DNA from 3 places in the Idiomarina loihiensis L2TR genome. Region 2 is predicted to be linked to each of the others. Evidence: predicted binding sites of a transcription regulator. Region 2 holds the regulator's gene; each other region holds the start of a gene.
What was found. The regulator FliA, encoded in region 2, starts transcription of late flagellar genes. The targets are predictions, from matches to a motif close to CTAAAGNTNNNNNNNNNNNNGCCGATA.
Positions count from the first base shown of each region.

Region 1: a site for FliA is predicted at 3,313-3,339, ahead of IL_RS04210 (VC2046/SO_2500 family protein). Genes of this name have one in related genera too.
Region 3: a site for FliA is predicted at 2,906-2,932, ahead of pomA (flagellar motor protein PomA). Genes of this name have one in related genera too.

Region 1 covers NC_006512.1:880,735-887,190, reverse strand. Annotated here, with positions in the region: gene IL_RS04230 (pirin family protein) at 1-447, shown strand, start outside; gene IL_RS04225 (tetratricopeptide repeat-containing response regulator) at 444-2,087, opposite strand; gene IL_RS04220 (NAD(P)H-quinone oxidoreductase) at 2,172-3,140, shown strand; tRNA gene IL_RS04215 (tRNA-Tyr) at 3,178-3,262, opposite strand; gene IL_RS04210 (VC2046/SO_2500 family protein) at 3,374-3,859, shown strand; gene xerD (site-specific tyrosine recombinase XerD) at 3,960-4,862, shown strand; gene dsbC (bifunctional protein-disulfide isomerase/oxidoreductase DsbC) at 4,918-5,649, shown strand; gene recJ (single-stranded-DNA-specific exonuclease RecJ) at 5,653-6,456, shown strand, end outside.
Region 2 covers NC_006512.1:1,196,502-1,202,957, reverse strand. Annotated here, with positions in the region: gene flhA (flagellar biosynthesis protein FlhA) at 1-1,918, shown strand, start outside; gene flhF (flagellar biosynthesis protein FlhF) at 1,931-3,265, shown strand; gene IL_RS05730 (MinD/ParA family protein) at 3,322-4,194, shown strand; gene IL_RS05725 (RNA polymerase sigma factor FliA) at 4,187-4,912, shown strand; gene cheY (chemotaxis response regulator CheY) at 4,950-5,333, shown strand; gene IL_RS05715 (protein phosphatase CheZ) at 5,347-6,096, shown strand; gene IL_RS05710 (chemotaxis protein CheA) at 6,110-6,456, shown strand, end outside.
Region 3 covers NC_006512.1:2,271,059-2,277,514, reverse strand. Annotated here, with positions in the region: gene dxs (1-deoxy-D-xylulose-5-phosphate synthase) at 1-1,716, opposite strand, end outside; gene IL_RS10975 (polyprenyl synthetase family protein) at 1,721-2,608, opposite strand; gene IL_RS10970 (exodeoxyribonuclease VII small subunit) at 2,605-2,841, opposite strand; gene pomA (flagellar motor protein PomA) at 3,044-3,811, shown strand; gene IL_RS10960 (flagellar motor protein MotB) at 3,814-4,752, shown strand; gene thiI (tRNA uracil 4-sulfurtransferase ThiI) at 4,819-6,270, shown strand; gene IL_RS10950 (VanZ family protein) at 6,289-6,456, shown strand, end outside.

The DNA.
Region 1 (6,456 bases), 320 kb from region 2:
GAGTGGCACGACTATCCGGCAGCCAGCATTCCTGAAGTGAAAAATGGTGATGCTCTGATCCGAATAATTTCAGGGAAATACCAGCAGCAGGAGGGTCCAGTAAATGCGCCGGGACGAGACTTTCTAATGCTCGATGTTCACTTAGAAAGTGACAGCTTCAGTTTGCCGTCACAAGGGCAAAAACGACGCTTGGCTTATGTTTATCAGGGTGAGCTGACAGTGAATGGGGAGGGGGCGAAAGAGGGCGAGTTGATCTTGCTTGATCCTGCTGAAACCTTAGATTTTTCCGCTACTGAACATGCGCGCTTTATCTTGTTGGCCGCCAAACCTATTGAAGAACCGATTGCTCAATACGGTCCTTTTGTCATGAACTCGTCGGATCAGATTGAGCAGGCTATTAAGGATTATCAATCAGGTCAGTTAGCCGCTAACCAAAAGCTGAGCTAGCGCAGTTCCAACCCTTCAGTTTGCTCCAGTAACCGCTCATAGCGGTTACTGTGGCTACTGGATAATTGCAGCCCCTCTAAGACTTTAAAGCAATTATCGCATTCTTTCTTAAGCCGAGCTCGCTCTCCACCTGGAGTTTCTTCAACATAACGGACGGCCGCCTGAATAAAGTTAAGTGCAGCACCACTATTCATTGGCGCGGCCTCCATGGCGTTACGAAACAGCTCCAGTGCACGAATATAGTTGCCTTGCTGATAAGCATCTAAGCCCGCCTTATGAACTTCAAAGAAGTTATCCTGCTGTTTTTGAGCTGCAGCTAAGCGTGCCTGTAAAATTTTAGTGGTATAACTGTCAAGAGTCGGGTTTTCATCCTGATTCGCTGCTAGCGCATTCGCTTTTTCATACTCCCCGACATCCAGTAAAATGGCGATAACGTCAGGTAGTAAATCTTTATTGATAGGCTGATTGTGCGCTAGTTTTTCGCCAACAACCTCGTTTAAGCGTTGCTGAGCTTCGCGTAAACGACCATTAAATGAATCAATACGTGACAATAAAATGGATTCCAAATCCTCAAACGAAATATCGGCATGCAACAGGTGCTCGTCATAGCGGGCTCGTTGTAGCTCCATTGTTGCTTCTGTCTGATACTTACTGATTTGCTGCGGTGTATCGCTATTTTCGGCCGCATCTAAAATGCTGCGTAAATAGTTACATAAGTGATGTGCGTTACGAAAAACCGATTTACGAGCTATTTGCAAAACGTTGTTCATGGCTTGCTTGGCAATGTCAAAGTCGCCGTTGTCGCGGGCAATATGGGCCAGTTTGGTTTGCCTTTCAATTGAAAATGGCGCCATGGTGATGGCATCACGGGCGCTTTCCAAAGCGTCTTCCAGCTGCTGTTGTTGAAGGTAACATTCGGTTTTCAGGTCATAAGCTTCAACAGCATTAGGCATGCGCTTAATTAAATGATTAAGAATATTCAGGGCTTCTTCGGGAGAGTTTTGTAATAACCGCGTTTCAGCCAGTTTTAGAAAGACCCAACTGTGAGAGTTTTCCTCAAGTAGTTCTTTAATTGCCGTTTCCGCTTTATCTAATTGACCGGTTTTGTTGTACAACTCAATTTGCAGTTTGCGGCAGTAATTACTGTAGCGGCTGTTAGATTGAATATGTTTCTGGCAGGCACCAATACAGGTTTCATAATCATGATTTGTCAGCGCCTTGAATACGTCTTTTAACCACATGCGGCGTTTATAGGCTCGCACCAGGCGGGAGCGCAACACTCTATGTGAAAACGGTTTCATCAAATAATCATCGGGTTGAAGTTCCAGTGCGCTGAGAACCATAGGACGGGTGTTGTCGCCGGTAATAATAAAGAACAGAGTATGCTCTTTCATTAGCCCTCGAACTTGCAGTTCCTCTAAAACCTGACGACCATTGCGACCACGCCCAAGGTTATAGTCTACCAACAGAATATCGTGCGGGTTTTTAATGTAAGCGGCAATACCTGCTTCGCCGGTGGTCTTGACTTGTACGTCCTGCGCCCCCAAGTTTAACAGCAAGCCTTTGAGCATGACCTGAAAGGGCTTCTGGTCATCTATTAATAATACGCGTTTATTATTGAGCTCTAAGGTTTTGTCCATTTGCGTCAAACAGTATCCTGATCTTATTCATACCGACAGCATACTGGCTAATTTCAATAATGTTAAGCGGCAACAGAGGCTGATATGAAAGCAATTGCTATTTCCGAACAAAAAGTACACTGGAAGAACCATCCTGAGCTGGACGAGCCACAGGCTAATGAAGTTCAGCTGCGGGTACTGAGCGCCGGGCTTAATCGTGCCGACTTAATGCAAATAGCAGGGAAATACCCACCACCTAAAGGTGCCTCAACTATTCCTGGACTAGAAGTCTGTGGGGTTATAGAAAAAGTAGGTAGCGAAGTCAATGGCTGGCAAACCGGGCAACGTGTCAGCGCGTTATTGGCTGGCGGCGGTTTTGCTGAACAAGTGAATGTTTCTGCTGAACAAATACTGGAGGTGCCTGAAAGCTGGAGTAATGCAGAAGCTGCGGGTTGGCTGGAAACTTTTGCTACGGCCTATCTTAATGTCTATCAATTAGCTGACTTAAAACCCGGAGAGCGGGTATTAGCTCATGCGGGTGCCAGCGGTGTGGGTTCGTCACTGATCCAGTTGTGCCGGGAAAGTGGTAATGAGCTTACCGCCGTAGTGGGTAGTGGAGAGAAATCGGAGTTTTGCCTGAAACTGGGTGCGAAGAATGCGATAAACCGGCACAAACAGAACATTGTTGAAGAAGTTAAAGCTCTTGGCGAAGTCGACGTCATTCTGAATCCTGTCGCTGGTGAGTCTATAGCAAAAGACCAGCAGTATCTGGCACAGGATGGCCGTATTATTTTAATTGGTTTAATGGCTGGCGTGACTGGCGAAGTTGATTTCGGACGTATGCTGATGAAGCGCCAAAAGCTGATTGGCTCAACTCTGCGAGCATTATCACCGGAACGCAAAGGAAAAATTTTACAGGGTTTGTGGCGTGATTTTGGCGATAAGTTTAAAAGCAGCACCATAAAACCTATCATCGATGAGGTTTTTGCCGCTGACGATATTCAGCAAGCACTGGATTATGTTGCAGATAATAAAACTCAGGGTAAGGTGGTTATAACGCTTTCGGAAGAGTAATTCAGGCTGATAGCCAACTGCCGGTGCAGTAAAGAAATGGTGGAGGGGGCAGGATTCGAACCTGCGAAGGCTGAGCCGTCAGATTTACAGTCTGATCCCTTTGGCCACTCGGGAACCCCTCCACTCAAGAGGCGCGTATAATAACAGTCTTAGCTTAGCTGTAAAGAGAAAACTTAAACTTTTAGGACTTTGGCCGATACAGAAGTATCTGTAACCGATTATCCAGAGTCTTAATGAGTCAAGTTTCAGCTGTACAGAATAGTGCTGTCGAAAACCAGGCCGCTCATTTCTTTGAGCAACACGCGAGCGAAGCAGTTAATCACGGCTTCGCGGGCGAGTTTGCTTATTGGGTGTCTGCCTTGGGTGACGACCCGGTTATTTCTGAGCGCCCTGCGCAAGTTAACTGGCAAAGAACCATTGGTGCCGGCAGAACGCGGCCTTTAGATGTAAAGCCAGGCATGGTGCTGGCTAGTGGTGTCTATGCAACAGTTAGTCAGTTGTCAGACTTTAAACTACAGGACGCAACTCATCCTCAGCCGCTTATTCCCGATGCAACGCCTGATCGTTTGCCCCTGGAGCTTCTTCACAACCTGGACTGGCGGGTTCGCCAGCGGCTGGAAAAGAAGAAGCAGCCGCAAACGGACGAAAAAAACGAGTACAAATATAAAGGGCCCGCTGGCCTATACGATGTTCTGCAGAAACTAGGCATTACTCATTAGCGCTTAACTTGATTCTTTTCGGAGAGTTTTGCACAAGCAGTTTCAGCCGCTCTCGCTATGCGGCATAATAGCATTATCATTTCGCTAATTTCCAAAAACCATGAAGCAACTCCGCCCAGAGGACGAAGATCGTATTGATGCTTTTACTGAGCACCTCTGGCTGCATCATGGCTCCAGCAATAATACTCAAGCCGCGTACCGCAGTGACTTACGCCGTTATTGTGAATATTTGCTATCGCTTAAAAAATCCTTAATGGACACTGATGAAGTGGTGCTGCAGGACTACCTGTTGTGGCGGCGTATGCAAGGCTTATCGCCACGAAGCACCTCGCGATTTTTAAGTTCGACGAAGAAATTCTTCCAGTTTGCTGTAAAACAGCAGTGGGTGGCAGTAGACCCAACAGCGCGCCTGAAACGCCCTAAGTTACCGCAAAGCATCCCACATTCGTTAAGCGAAGAGGATGTGATTTCTTTATTGGAACAACCGGATACAGAAACTCCCATTGGTCTGCGTGACCGGACTATGCTGGAAGTTCTCTATGCCACCGGATTACGGGTAACCGAACTTATTCGTCTGCAATATGATCAGTTGAGCCGCCAGCAAGGCTTAGTTCGGGTTATCGGCAAAGGCAATAAGGAACGCTTAGTGCCTTTAGGGGAAGACGCGCTGGAGTGGCTGGACAATTATTTAAAGCATGGACGTCCGGCAATAACGGATAAAAGCAGCCCCTGGATATTTGTTACGCAACGTGGCTCGTTATTAACACGTCAGGCATTTTGGTACAGATTAAAGCATTACGCCGAAGAAGCCGGCATTTACGCACATTTGTCGCCGCACACTTTACGCCATGCTTTTGCCACGCATTTGCTGAACCATGGCGCCGACTTACGTGTCTTACAGCTACTGTTAGGTCACAGTGATTTATCTACCACACAAATTTATACCCAGGTTGCACGTGAACGTCTGCAGGCCTTACATGCTCAGCATCACCCGCGAGGCTAATTGCATTTTGGCTGGTAACAGGGTAGGGTTCGGACAGTTAATTTAAGAGGTATTTATGCGCAATTTAATGTCTGTAGTTGGATTAGTAGGGCTGGTCGGCGCAAGTTTCAGTGCGCCGGCTATTAGTGCGGAACAAAGTGAAGTCGACACCCGGCACCTGAATAAAATTGGTATTGAAGTGTTGTCCACAGAGCCCGGTGAAATTGACGGCTATGTCCGTGCGGTGACTAATCAGGGCATGTTTTATGTGTCAGATGACGGTGAACGGCTTATTAGCGGCAATGTGTTTGATATAACCGGGAGTGAACCGGAAAATTTAAGTGAAGCCGGCATGGCTAAAGTTCGCCTGAAAATGCTAAAAGGCTTTGCTGACGATATGATCGTGTACCCGGCTGAGGACGAGAAATATCAGGTAACGGTTTTTACTGACACTACCTGCGGTTATTGTCAGCGCCTGCACGAAAACATGGACAGCTATCACGCACAAGGCATTACCATAAAATACCTGGCCTTTCCCCGTGGTGGTATGAGTAGCAAAGGCGGGAAGCAGTTACAAACCGTTTGGTGTGCGGATGACAAAAAAGGGGCCATTACCGCCTTTAAAGAAGACGAAAATTACAGTGGCGACTCAAGCTGTTCCAATCCGGTTGCTGAGCACTACCAACTGGGCAAATCTTTTGGGGTAAGCGGTACGCCCGCTATCGTTCTGCCCGACGGTCGCTTAGTACCGGGGGCGTTACCTGCATCACGCTTAATTGCTGAAATTAAAAAAGGTGAGTCACAGTAATTCATGAGTGATTATGAAATACGTCGTTATCAACTGGTTGACGATGACTTTTTGCCGCAACAAATGCCACCTTTGTTGCGGCAAATTTATGCCCGCCGGGGTGTCCGTCGTGCTGACGAATTATCTTTGAAAGCTTCCGGTTTACTGCATTTCTCTTCGTTAAGAGACATCGGGAAAGCCGTTGAACTGCTGCAAAATGCGTTAAAAAATCAAGCAAAAGTTTGTATTTGCGGTGATTTTGATGCCGACGGTGCAACCAGTTCGGCATTAATGGTGTCGGCCTTGCAGGCCTTTGGTCTACAGCAGGTGGGGTATCGCGTACCAAACCGAATGACTGACGGCTACGGACTTTCTGTTGCCATGGTAGAACAACTAGCTGTCGAGAATGTGCAGTTAATTGTGACTGTCGATAACGGCATTGCAGCGCATGACGCTATTGTACTTGCTCGTGAAAAAGGCATACAAGTGCTGGTTACTGACCACCATTTACCACCTGAAGAACTGCCTCCGGCTAACGCGATAGTGAACCCGAATCAGCACGGCTGTGAGTTTTCCAGCAAAAATTTAGCGGGTGTGGGTGTGGCGTTTTACGTCCTGCTGGCGTTGCGTTCAGCGTTACGTGAACAAGGCGTTGAACCGTTACCTAACCTGGCTGACTGGCTGGATCTTGTTGCTCTTGGCACCGTAGCGGATGTTGTACCGCTGGATTATAACAATCGCGTATTAGTGCAGCAGGGGATAGCCCGTATTCGTAAAGGCATGAGCCGACCCGGAATTAAAGCGTTGCTGGAAGTTGCCAACCGTGAT
Region 2 (6,456 bases):
GGTTTTGCTTATTGCTACGGTACTACGCTTAAGCCTTAACGTTGCCTCTACGCGTATTGTTTTATTAGAAGGGCATAACGGGCCCGGTGCTGCAGGCTCTGTTATTGAAGCCTTTGGTAGCGTGGTCATAGGTGGTAACTACACTGTCGGTCTGGTGGTGTTCGCCATTCTGGTTATTATTAACTTTGTGGTTATTACTAAAGGCGCCGGCCGTATTTCAGAAGTAACCGCTCGCTTCACCCTTGACGCTATGCCTGGTAAACAAATGGCCATTGACGCTGACCTTAACGCGGGCCTAATCAACCAGGAAGAAGCTAAAGCACGACGCAGCGATGTAACCCGTGAGGCTGATTTCTACGGCTCCATGGATGGTGCCAGTAAGTTCGTAAAAGGGGATGCCATAGCTGGTATTTTAATTCTTTTTATCAACATTATCGGCGGATTGCTGATTGGTATGATCCAGTACGGGCTGACCTTTAATGAGGCAGTGGAAGTTTATACGCTGTTAACCATTGGTGATGGCTTGGTAGCTCAAATTCCCTCATTGTTACTGTCAGTTGCGACAGCCATTATCATTACTCGTGAAAATAACAGCCAGGACATGGGTGATGCGGTTGTTCTGCAATTGCTCGATAACCCTAAGGTTTTGGTCATTACCAGCGCGGTATTGTTTGCCATGGGCGTTATTCCCGGTATGCCGCATTTTGCCTTTTTAAGCATGTCTGCGGTGTTAGCCGGTGCGGCTTACTTTAAACTTAAGAAAACCAAGACTGAAGAAGGTGAACTGGTCGAGAAAGAACAGGAACAGCAAGTTCAGCAGGCGCAACAAAAAGAGCTCAGTTGGGACGACGTACGCCACGTTGACACTATAGGTCTGGAAGTTGGTTATCGCTTAATTCCTTTGGTGGATAAGCAGCAGGGCGGTGAATTGCTGTCACGCATTAAAGGTGTACGTAAGAAGCAGTCTCAGGAGTTTGGTTTCCTTGTTCCGGCCGTACATATTCGGGACAACCTCGATTTAGGCCCCAACAGTTACCGCATTACTCTTATGGGTGTGACCATGGGTGAAGCTGAAATTCGTCATGACTGGGAGATGGCGATTAACCCGGGCCAGGTGTTCGGTGAGCTGGACGGTGAGAAGACAAAAGATCCGGCCTTTGGGCTGGATGCTGTCTGGATCCGTCCTGAGCAACGCGAGCACGCCCAAACTCTGGGTTATACCGTGGTTGACGCTGCAACCGTAGTCGCTACGCACTTAAGTCAGATTGTAACCAACCATGCATCTCAGTTGCTGGGTCACGAAGAAGCACAAGAATTGCTGGACCGTCTGGGGCGTACTCATCCTAAGCTGGTTGAGGGGCTGATTCCGGATTTATTGTCACTGGGTAACTTTGTGAAAGTACTGCAAAACTTATTGGACGAGGGCATCGCGATTCGGGATATGCGCACCATTGTACAAACTTTGGTTGAGTATGCAGGACGCAGCCAGGACCCAGAAGTACTGACGGCTGCAGTCAGAATTTCACTGCGTCGGTTAATTGTTCAGGACATTGCTGAAGGGGCGGCGGAATTGCCTGTCATAACTTTGGCACCAGAGTTGGAACAGATGTTGCATCAGTCACTACAAATGGCTGGTAATGACGGAAATCAGCAAGGCGCCGGAATCGAACCTGGTTTGGCCGAACGCCTGCAACAGTCATTACGCGAAGTGCATCAGCAGCAGGAAATGAATGGTGAGCCTTCAGTACTGCTGACCTCGGGGCTTTTAAGGTCAACCATGGCGCGTTTTGCGCGTCACGCTACCGATGGTATGCGCGTGTTGTCCTATCAGGAAGTACCGGATGATAAACAGATTCGCATTGTCAGCTCAATTGGTGGACAACAAAACGGTGGTGAACAAACCGCCACACAAGAGTAACGGGAGTCGCTTGTGAAGATTAAACGCTTTTTTGCCGAAGATATGCGCCGTGGTTTACAACAGGTTAAAGAAACCTTAGGTCCGGATGCGATTATCCTGTCCAATAAGAAAGTAAACGGTGGTATTGAGCTGGTTGCAGCCATTGACCCCGATGCGCAACAGGCACAGCCAATGGCTGAGCAGGCCCCAAATGAGCCGGCTGCGTCAAAGACGCCAGAAGTGCCGGCTGAATCTTTGCAGGAATTGTTACAGCGTCAGGCACAGGCTGAACAGCCTGCGCAACGCTCTGCTACGCAAGCGGTTGCTGAAGCGTCCAAACGGCCAGAACCGAAAGCCGAGCCACAAGAATTTAACGCTTCTCAACTCAGCGACGATATTTTTCCTGAACAAGTAAACGCACCGGCAGCCGACGACTCCCAGGCCATTGCTGAACTGCGCTCTCAGGTCAATGGTATTCGTCAATTGCTGGAACACCAGTTGAGCGGCTTGATGAAACAAGAAATGGATCGTGAAGAACCAACCCGCTCTATGCTGATGAATCGGTTAATGGATATGGGCTTGAGCGAACGAGTTGCCGACCAGATTGCGTGTTTTATTCCTGAAGGCGGATCAGATGATGAAGCCTGGGAACAGACTCTGCATTTATTAGAAGGTCAGCTGAATACGACCTCTGACGACATTTTGACGCGCGGTGGAGCGGTTGCGTTAGTCGGCCCTACCGGTGTCGGTAAAACCACGACCATTGCGAAGTTAGCCGCTCGTTATGCGCAACGCCATGGTGCCGATAAAGTGGCTTTAATTACCACCGACACCTTTCGTATTGGTGCCAGTGAACAATTACAAACCTATGGTCGTATCATAGGGTGTCCGGTCAAAGTGGCAAAAAATGCACAGGAACTGGCAGATGCTTTACTTGCGCTACGTCAAAAAAGTCTTATTTTGATTGATACGGCAGGCATGGGTCAACGCGACAAGCGTTTGAACGAACAGTTAAGCCAGCTTATTCAGAATTCACGATTGCGGATTCGTCCTTACCTGGTGTTGTCTGCAACATCACAAAGCCAGGTGCTGATGGATGCTGTTAAGCAATTTAAAGCACTGCCTTTGTCTGGCTGTATTTTCACTAAGTTGGACGAATGCTTAAGTTTAGGTGAGAGTATCAGCGTAGCTATAGAACATGGCTTACCGGTTGGTTATTTAACAAATGGCCAGCAAGTGCCTGAAGACATTCGGGTAGCGGATGCGAACTTTATGGTTGCCGAGGCCGAGCGCCTGCTTGATAAAAGCATTTGTTCCTCAGTGTCAGACGTGCCAAAATCGTACTGGAATGAGGCGTTTTCTCGCTGAATGAGTCAATATAATATGAAGCTGTTATCAATCTAGTCAGAAAAGAGATACGCCCGATGGATCAAGCAAGCGGTCTGCGAAGAATGAAACAATCGAAAGTAAAAGTTATTGCGGTAACTGGTGGTAAAGGCGGCGTTGGGAAAACCAACGTGTCGCTGAATATGGCTATCGCAATGGCAAAGCAGGGCAAACGAGTATTAGTGCTGGATGCCGACTTAGGTCTGGCTAACGTCGATGTTATGTTAGGCCTGCGGGTTGAGCGCAACCTGTCTCATGTGTTGAGTGGGCAGTGCGAGTTAGAGGATATTCTGATTGAAGGCCCGGCGGGAATCAAAATTGTTCCGGCAACATCGGGAACGCGCTCTATGGTGGACTTGAGCGAATCTGAACACGCCGGGTTAATTAGAGCCTTCAGCCAGCTTCAGGGGAACTATGACGTATTAATTGTCGATACTGCAGCGGGTATTGGTAATACCGTTGTCAGCTTTGCCAGAGCATCACAGGATGTTTTATTAGTGGTTTGTGATGAACCCACATCAATTACTGATGCATATGCACTGATAAAAGTATTGAGCCGGGAGCAGGGCCTGTTTAAATTCAAGGTGGTTGCCAATATGGTACGAAATCTGCGCGACGGACAAGTATTGTTCAATAAATTAACTAAAGTAACCGATCGGTTTTTAGACGTTGCTTTAGAGCTTGCCGCGATTATACCTTTTGATGACAACTTGCGTTTAGCTGTTAGAAAACAACAACCTATGGTACTGGCTTACCCAAAATCGCCGGCTTCTTTAGCGATAAAAGCTTTGGCTAAGAAAGCCATTGACTGGCCTGTTCCCGCTCAAGCCGGCGGGCATTTAGAATTTTTTCTTGAACAATTGATAACTTCTGCCGATAACGAGAGTAAGCGGGATGTTGCCAATGAATAAAGCTGCCGTTTATGCCGCCACTGCTGACAACCGGAATGCTATTATTGAACAGCATACCGGGCTGGTTAAGCGTATTGCACACCATATGATGGCTAGACTTCCAGCCAGTGTGCAAGTGGATGATTTGATCCAGGCAGGCATGATTGGCTTATTAGAAGCTGCGCGTAACTTTGATAACAGTAAAGGCGCCAGTTTCGAAACCTTTGCCGGCATTCGCATTCGTGGTGCTATGTTGGACGAAATTCGTCGTGGTGACTGGGCTCCGCGCTCGGTTCATCGTAATCATCGGCGCGTACTGGAAGCCATTCGTCAGGTTGAAAATGAAACCGGACGCGATGCAAAAGACACGGAAGTGGCCGCAAAGCTGAATATGGGTATGGATGAATATCATCATATTTTGCGGGATGTCAGCACGGGACGAATCGTTGGTATTGAAGATCTTGGTGTATCAGAAGATGCTATCATGCCAGAGCAGGTAACGGGTTCAGCTTATGAACCGCAAAAAGATGTTGAGAATGCTGCGTTTCATAAAGCGCTGGTTTCGACAATATCTTCGTTACCAGAACGTGAAGCTTTGGTGCTTTCGTTGTATTATGACGAAGAATTGAATTTAAAAGAGATAGGTGAAGTGCTGAGCGTGAGTGAATCACGAGTCAGTCAAATTCACAGTCAGGCAATGTTGCGACTGAAGTCGCGAATGCAAAATTGGGTTGAATAAACTTTGGTTGTAATCGAGAGCCTCAGTGGAGGGTGCTTTGGATAAAAATATGAAAATTCTCGTTGTGGACGACTTCTCTACAATGAGACGAATCATTAAGAACTTACTTCGTGATCTTGGCTTTACCAATATACAGGAAGCCGATGACGGTAATACCGCATTGCCCATGTTGCAGAACGGTGATTTCGACTTTGTCGTAACCGACTGGAATATGCCGGGTATGCAGGGAATCGACTTGCTGCGTGAAATTCGCAAAGACGATAATCTGGCTCATTTACCGGTGTTAATGGTAACGGCGGAAGCCAAACGAGAGCAGATCATTATGGCAGCTCAAGCTGGAGTAAATGGTTACATTGTAAAACCATTTACAGCCGTAACGTTGAAAGAAAAGCTCGACAAGATTTTCGAACGAATCAGCTAAAGGGCGAACGACTATGTCTGATAACGCCCATGATATTTCTCTGGAGCAAGCCAAGGAATTAGTAGCCTTGCTTGAAGACGGGAAACAACAGCAGGCTAACCAATTACTGGAAGATGTTTACAACCGTCGTAATGACAAGTTGTTTACCTCTGTAGGCCAGTTAACACGAGACCTCCACGAAGCGCTCCAGGATTTTCAGGTTGACCCTCGCATTGTGCAAATGACGCAGGATGATCTTCCTGACGCGCAAAATCGTCTGCTGTATGTCATTGAAAAAACTGAAGACGCCGCGAATCGCACCATGGATGCCGTAGAAGCCTGTCTACCACTTGCAGACGATATGCATCACCGTGTCGAGAAAGTGATGCCGGCCTGGAACCGGTTAATGAGCAACGATATTCAGTTAAATGAATTCAAGTCTTTATGTCATGAGGTCGATGACGTACTTAAGCGCTGTGGCGAAAATATGCCTCAAGTGCATGGGTTAATGACTGAAGTGCTTATGGCGCAAGATTTTCAGGATATTACCGGGCAAGTGATTCGCCGGGTTATTCAATTGGTCGAAGACGTTGAAAAGAACCTGATTGAACTACTGAAGATATTTGGTAAAGAAGAAGAACGTCGTAACGCGGAAAAAGCAGGGCTTGCGCCTAAGAAAGATGCAGCCCATGCCGAAGGCCCAATTATCGATGCTGATCAACGCGATGACGTGGTTGGCGGACAAGACGAAGTGGACGATTTGTTGTCCAGTTTAGGTTTCTAGGAGCATCAGTCGCATGAGCTTTGATATGGACGAAGACATTCTGCAGGATTTTTTGATCGAGGCTGGAGAGATCCTCGAGCAACTGTCTGAACAGCTAGTTGAACTGGAAAATGATCCGCAAAACAAAGATCTGTTGAATGCTATTTTCCGTGGCTTTCATACGGTTAAAGGTGGTGCCGGGTTCCTGTCTCTGGGAGCTCTGGTTGATACCTGTCATGGTGCGGAAAACGTATTCGATACCCTGCGTAATGGTCAACGTACTGTCACTTCCGACCTGATGGACGTGATTCTTCAGTCTTTGGATACTATCAATACTCAGTTTGCGCAGGTGCGCGCCAAAGAAGAACCTGAAGCAGCTTC
Region 3 (6,456 bases), 1.1 Mb from region 2:
GTGTTGGGCTACGTATTCGCTCACGGCACCGCCTGCGCCGCCTGCTATGACATTTTCCTCTACAGTTACCAGCACTGAATGGGTTGTCATTAACTGGTCCAGACAAGCTGTGTCCAGAGGTTTTATGAAACGCATATCGACAACGGTGGCATTAAATTTGGCTGCCGCTGCTTCCACTTCCGGCAGCAGGGTACCAAAATTAAGGAAAGCAATATTCTGCCCCTCAGTAAGGGTTTGAGCTTTTCCTATATCAATAACTTTACCCTTACGAAGCTCCAGACCAACACCGGCTCCACGGGGATAACGAACTGCTGCCGGACCTTTGTACTGATACCCGGTGGTTAGCATGTCCAGACACTCTTGTTCATTACTGGGAGCCATTACCACCATATTAGGTATGCAACGAAGGTAACTTAAGTCAAATGCGCCCTGGTGAGTGGGGCCATCGGCACCGACAATACCGGCACGGTCAATGGCGAAGAGCACATCAAGGTTTTGCAGAGCGACATCGTGAATGAGCTGATCATAACCGCGCTGTAAAAAGGTGGAGTAAATGGCGACAACCGGTTTCAGTCCTGAAATAGCCAGGCCCGCTGCGTAAGTCACACTGTGCTGTTCAGCTATAGCCACGTCAAAGTACTGTTGTGGATATTGCTGTGAAAACGTCACCATACCGGAACCTTCACGCATCGCCGGTGTTATTGCCATTAGCGACTTGTCATTACTTGCGGTATCGCACAGCCATTGGCCAAAAATTTCAGAATAGCTGGGAATACCCGGTGCTTTCTCAGGCAGGCTGGACTCTTTGGGATCAAACTTTGGCACGCCATGGTAACCAATAGGATCTCTCTCTGCAGGTCGGTAACCTTTGCCTTTTTGCGTCACAATGTGCAGCAACTGCGGACCGCCTAAACTGCGCATGTTCGATAACGTATCAACCAGAGTATCAACATCATGGCCGTCTATCGGGCCTATGTAATTGAATCCCAGCTCTTCAAAAATAGTGCCCGGTGCCATCATGCCCTTCATGTGCTCTTCGGCACGGCTGGCAAAATGACGAATATGAGGCAGCGGGCTGAGTAATTTTTTGCTGCCTTCCCGCAGCGAGGTATAAAAACGACCAGATAAAAGGCGGGCGAAATGATGGTTCAGAGCACCAACGTTTTCTGAAATAGACATGTCATTGTCGTTCAGCACCACCAACATATCTGGTTTTATATCACCAGCATGATTCATGGCTTCAAATGCCATACCGGCGGTCATTGCACCGTCGCCGATAATAGAGACGACTTTTTGTCGTAGACTTTGCCTTTGCGCTGCTACCGCCATGCCTAACGCTGCTGATATAGACGTACTTGAATGCCCGACTGAGAGCACATCGTATTCACTCTCTTCGCGCCAGGGAAAAGGGTGAAGCCCGTCTTTTTGACGAATAGAGTGCAACCGTTGTTTACGCCCGGTCAGAATTTTATGTGGGTAAGCCTGATGGCCAACGTCCCAAACCAGCTTATCTTCTGGTGTGTGATACACATAATGCAGGGCAACCGTAAGCTCTACGGTGCCTAAACCTGACGCGAGGTGGCCGCTGCTTTGGCTCACTGAGGTTAATAAAAACTGTCTAATTTCTGCGCACAGTTCCGGCAATTGCGTCCGCGGTAAACGGCGCAGGTCAGCGGGGGAGTTAATTTTATCAAGTAACGGATATTGTTGAGTCATTCAGTTAGTGGTCCCGCTTTAACAGCAAGTCGGAAAATTGTTCAAGTCTGTCTGTATTGTAAGGGATATCGCTTAACGACTGTAGTGCTTTATGGTGTAAGTTTTGCAGGCGTTGCTGAGCACCTTCAATACCGAGCAAACGCACGTAAGTTGATTTTTCAGACGCGGTATCTGACCCCTGAGGTTTGCCCAGAGCTTCAGTATTACCTGTTACGTCGAGGATATCATCCTGTACTTGAAATGCCAGCCCCAGATAATGAGCGAACTGCTCAAACTTTTCCCGCCATTGTTGCGCATTGTCATTACCACACAATACACCCATAGTGGCGGCGGCGGTTATCAACGCGCCGGTTTTACTTAAATGCATTTGCTCTAGTGCGTCTTCAGTGACGATTTTAGCTGTTGCCTGTAAGTCTATTGCCTGACCTGCACACATGCCGCGGGCACCGCTGGCTTTAGCCAGTACCTGAACTAATTGCAGCTGTCGTTCACTGGGTAATTGTTCCATACGGTTTTCGGTTAAGACTTCGAAAGCCAGTGTCTGTAGCGCATCTCCGGCTAAAATCGCTGTCGCCTCGTCGTAAGCAATGTGGCAAGTCGGCTGACCACGGCGTAAATCGTCATCATCCATTGCTGGCAAGTCGTCATGAATTAAAGAATAAGCATGTATCAACTCAACAGCGGCAGCGGCTTGCAGAGCGTCATTCTTATTGGCGCCACAAATATCGGCAACGGTCACCAGCAGATAGGGGCGAATACGTTTTCCGCCCATTAACACTCCGTGCTGCATGGCCTGGTTCAGACGCGGGTTCAGGGTTAACTGCGCGAGCGCTTGCTTTAAGAATGAATCGACTTGTTCTCGTGTTGCTGCTGTTAACGAGTTAATCGTCACATCAGTTCTCCATTGCTTTCATCATTTCCAGATTGCTGTTCAGCCAACAAAGTTGTCACTTTTTGCTCAGCCTGCTGCAATTGTTGCTGGCTGGAACGTGACAAGGCAATGGCTTGTTCGAATTTTTTCAGCGATTGCTCAAGCGGTAAGTCGCCTTGTTCCAGTTCATTAACCAGTTGCTCTAGCTGCTCCAGAGCCTGTTCGAAAGATTGCTGTTTCTGTTCGTCTGCCATAGCTAAGTCTGCCTTAAAATCTGTTATGAGCCGCATTGCTAATAGAATGAAAGTTAATTATCCGATAAAGAATCCTGAATGTCAGCCGATGATCTCATTATTCCTGTGTAAGATGAACAGATGTCGCTTGTAAGCGCGACGCGATTGTTTAAGAATGAGCACAACAGCATAAATGAAAACTCAAATCGGGGAGGAAGGCTGAGTGGATATAGCAACGCTCTTAGGAATTATAGGGGCCATCGGCTTTGTCGTCGTTGCTATGGTTCTGGGTGGGGACATAACCCTGTTTTTAGATACCCAATCGTTCTTTATCGTCTTCGGCGGTTCATTATTTATAACCTTAGCGAACTTTTCTCTGGGCCAGTTTCTGGGCACGGGGAAAGTGGTCGTTAAGGCGTTTTTCTTTAAAATTGAACATCCACAAGAGCTTATCGATACGGCTGTTGAGATGGCTGACTCGGCGCGTAAAGGTGGCTTTCTGGCGCTTGAAGAAGCGGAAATTCCGAACAAATTCTTTCGTAAAGGCGTAGACATGCTGGTTGACGGTCACGATGCCGAAGTTGTCCGCCAAACCTTGTCGAAAGATATAAAAATGAGCTTTGCCCGCCATGAAGAGGGCGCCCGGGTATTCAAAATACTGAGCGATGTATCACCGGCTATGGGTATGATTGGTACCCTGATTGGTCTGGTTGCGATGCTGTCTAATATGGATGACCCCAAAGCGATAGGCCCAGCCATGGCCGTTGCTTTGTTAACCACCCTTTATGGTGCCTTTTTAGCCAACGTTATTGCCATTCCTATCGCGAATAAGTTATTGCTACGGGCCGAACAGGAAAAGCTGAACCGGCAACTGATACTGGACGCCATTTTAGGTATTCAGGACGGTCAGAACCCTCGTGTCATTGAAGGTATTTTACGTAATTACTTAGCTGAATCTAAGCGTATTGGTAACGAGGATGAGGACGAGTAGTTATGGCCTCAGAGAAAGTCAGAGACGAAGAACAAGAGGACTGCAATTGCCCGCCCCCGGGATTGCCTATGTGGATGGCAACCTTTGCCGATCTCATGACCTTGCTCATGTGCTTCTTCGTGCTGTTATTGGCTTTCTCCGAAATGGACGTGCTGAAGTTTAAGCAAATAGCCGGTTCAATGAAGTACGCTTTAGGTGTGCAAAATAAAATTGAAGTGAAAGACATTCCTAAGGGTACCAGTGTTATCGCTCAGGAGTTCCGTCCCGGGCGGCCAGAGCCAACGCCCATTGAAACTATCCAGCAGCAGACCGTAGAAATGACGCAGCAGATGCTGGAATTTCAGGAAGGTGAGTCCGACTTTGCCGGTGGTCAGCAAACCGAGCGGGGCGGTCAGGAGTCCGACAGCGCGGATGACCAAAAAGAGGCAGAAGCGGAAAATACTGAAGCTATGACGCAGGTATCTAAGGAGCTTATGCGTCGTATCGAGCGGCAGCTTGAGAATGAGATTAAAGCTGGCACTATTGAGCTTGAGCAGCACGGTCAGCAAATTATTATTCGCATACGTGAACAAGGCTCATTTCCTGAAGGTTCGGCATTTTTACAGCCGCAGTTCCGGCCTATTATTCAGCAGGTTGCCGGGGCATTGAAAGATATTCCGGGTGAGGTCACTATTTCTGGCCACAGTGATAATGAAAAACTGGTATCGGAAATCTACTCATCGGACTGGGATCTCTCCAGTAAGCGAGCGGTTGCGGTTGCAGAAGAAATGCTGAAAGTGGATGACTTTAGCGAAGATCGTCTGGTGGTTATGGGTTACTCGGATACTAAGCCATTGGTGCCGAATAACTCGGAAGAAAACCGCAAGCGAAACCGTCGTGTTGAAATATCGATAATGCAAGGTAAAGCGGCAGAATCTGACCCGGTTGATGTAATAGACTGAGCGCTGGTTTCTGCCGGGCAGGACACGTATAATTGCCCACTTTCCTAAAGACTTGACGATTTAGCTATGAAGTTTGTTGTTCGCCTGCACGCTGAAATTACCATTAAAAGCCGTTCTGTTCGTAAGCGTTACGGTAAAGTACTGACCAATAACCTGCGTAAAATTCTGGCTCCGGTCGATGACTCGATATACGTCAAATGGCTGTGGGATCGCATCGAAGTTTCTGCTGATGGCGACGACTCTCAGGTGCGTAGTGAAATCAAAGAGATTCTGCAAAACACCCCCGGTATTTCCTGGTTTGCCGAAGTTATAGAGCGGTCGCTAACCGATTTTGATGCTATTGCCGAGTTAGTTGGTGAGCACTGGTTAAAGCGTTTACCGGGAAAAAGTTTTGCTATGCGGGTTAAACGTAAAGGTAACCACGAGTTTAATTCACAGCAGTTAGAACGCTATGTTGGTGGCTATTTGCTGGAGCGTGTTCCGGATACTTCTGTAAACCTTTCTAATCCGGACCTGGACATTGCGCTGCAAATTACTAATCAGATTGTTCACTTGGTTGGGGAGCGAGTGAATGGCTTAGGTGGTTTTCCTATTCCTACTCAGGAAACCGTACTGTCATTGTTAAGTGGTGGTTTTGATTCTGGCGTTGCAACCTATGATTTTATCCGGCGCGGCGCGCGGACTCACTTTTGCTTTTTTAATTTAGGCGGCGACGCCCATGAAGTGGCGGTGCGTCAAATAGCCTATTATTTGTGGAAGCGCTACAGCTCCTCGCACCCCATTAAGTTTATTAGTGTTGATTTTGCCCCTATTGTTGATGACATTCTGACAAATGTCGATAACGGCCAGATGGGTGTTGTGCTAAAACGGCAAATGCTGCGGGCTGCGGATAAAGTCGCTCGTTATGTGAAAGCGCAGGCGCTGGTAACGGGTGAAGCTATGGGGCAGGTATCCAGTCAGACCCTGTCTAATCTGAGGGTGATCGATCAAGCTACATCGGCATTAGTTTTACGCCCGCTAATAACCAAAGACAAACAGGAAATTGTGGACGAGGCAAAGCGTATTGGCACCGAACCATTGGCTAAATCCATTCCTGAATATTGTGGCGTTATTTCTAATAAGCCCACGGTTAAAGCCATTCCGGCGGTTATCGAAGCCGAAGAAGCGAAGCTTAACAAAGATTTACTCGATCAGGTGGTACGGGCGTCAAACGTACTGAGCATGCAGGATATAGCGACGCAAACAGACGCAGAACTGGCGCTGCCGGATACCACAACGGAACTCAGTACCGACACAACCATCATAGATATTCGAAACGATGAAGAAATTGAAGCAGCACCCTTGTCAGTAGAAGTTGAGGTTATTGAAATTCCATTTTTCAAGTTAGCCTCTCAGTTTGCTGAACTGGATCAAAGCCGGGAATACTTGCTGTACTGTGATCAAGGAATTATGAGCCGGATGCAGGCTTTGTTATTGCACGAAAATGGTTATAACAACGTATCGGTTTATAAGCCCTAATTTAGAGAGAAGTAAACTATGCTGGCAAGAGCCCTATTTTTTGTTGTGTTATCGACAGCCACCTTTCTGTTTTTGTGGCAGTTTCCAAGTACCGGAGCTCAGAGCATTCCGCATCTGGATAAGTTGGTTCACTTTGGAATCTTTTTTGTCTTAGCACTGACGTTTCACAGAGCTTTTGCGTTGTCG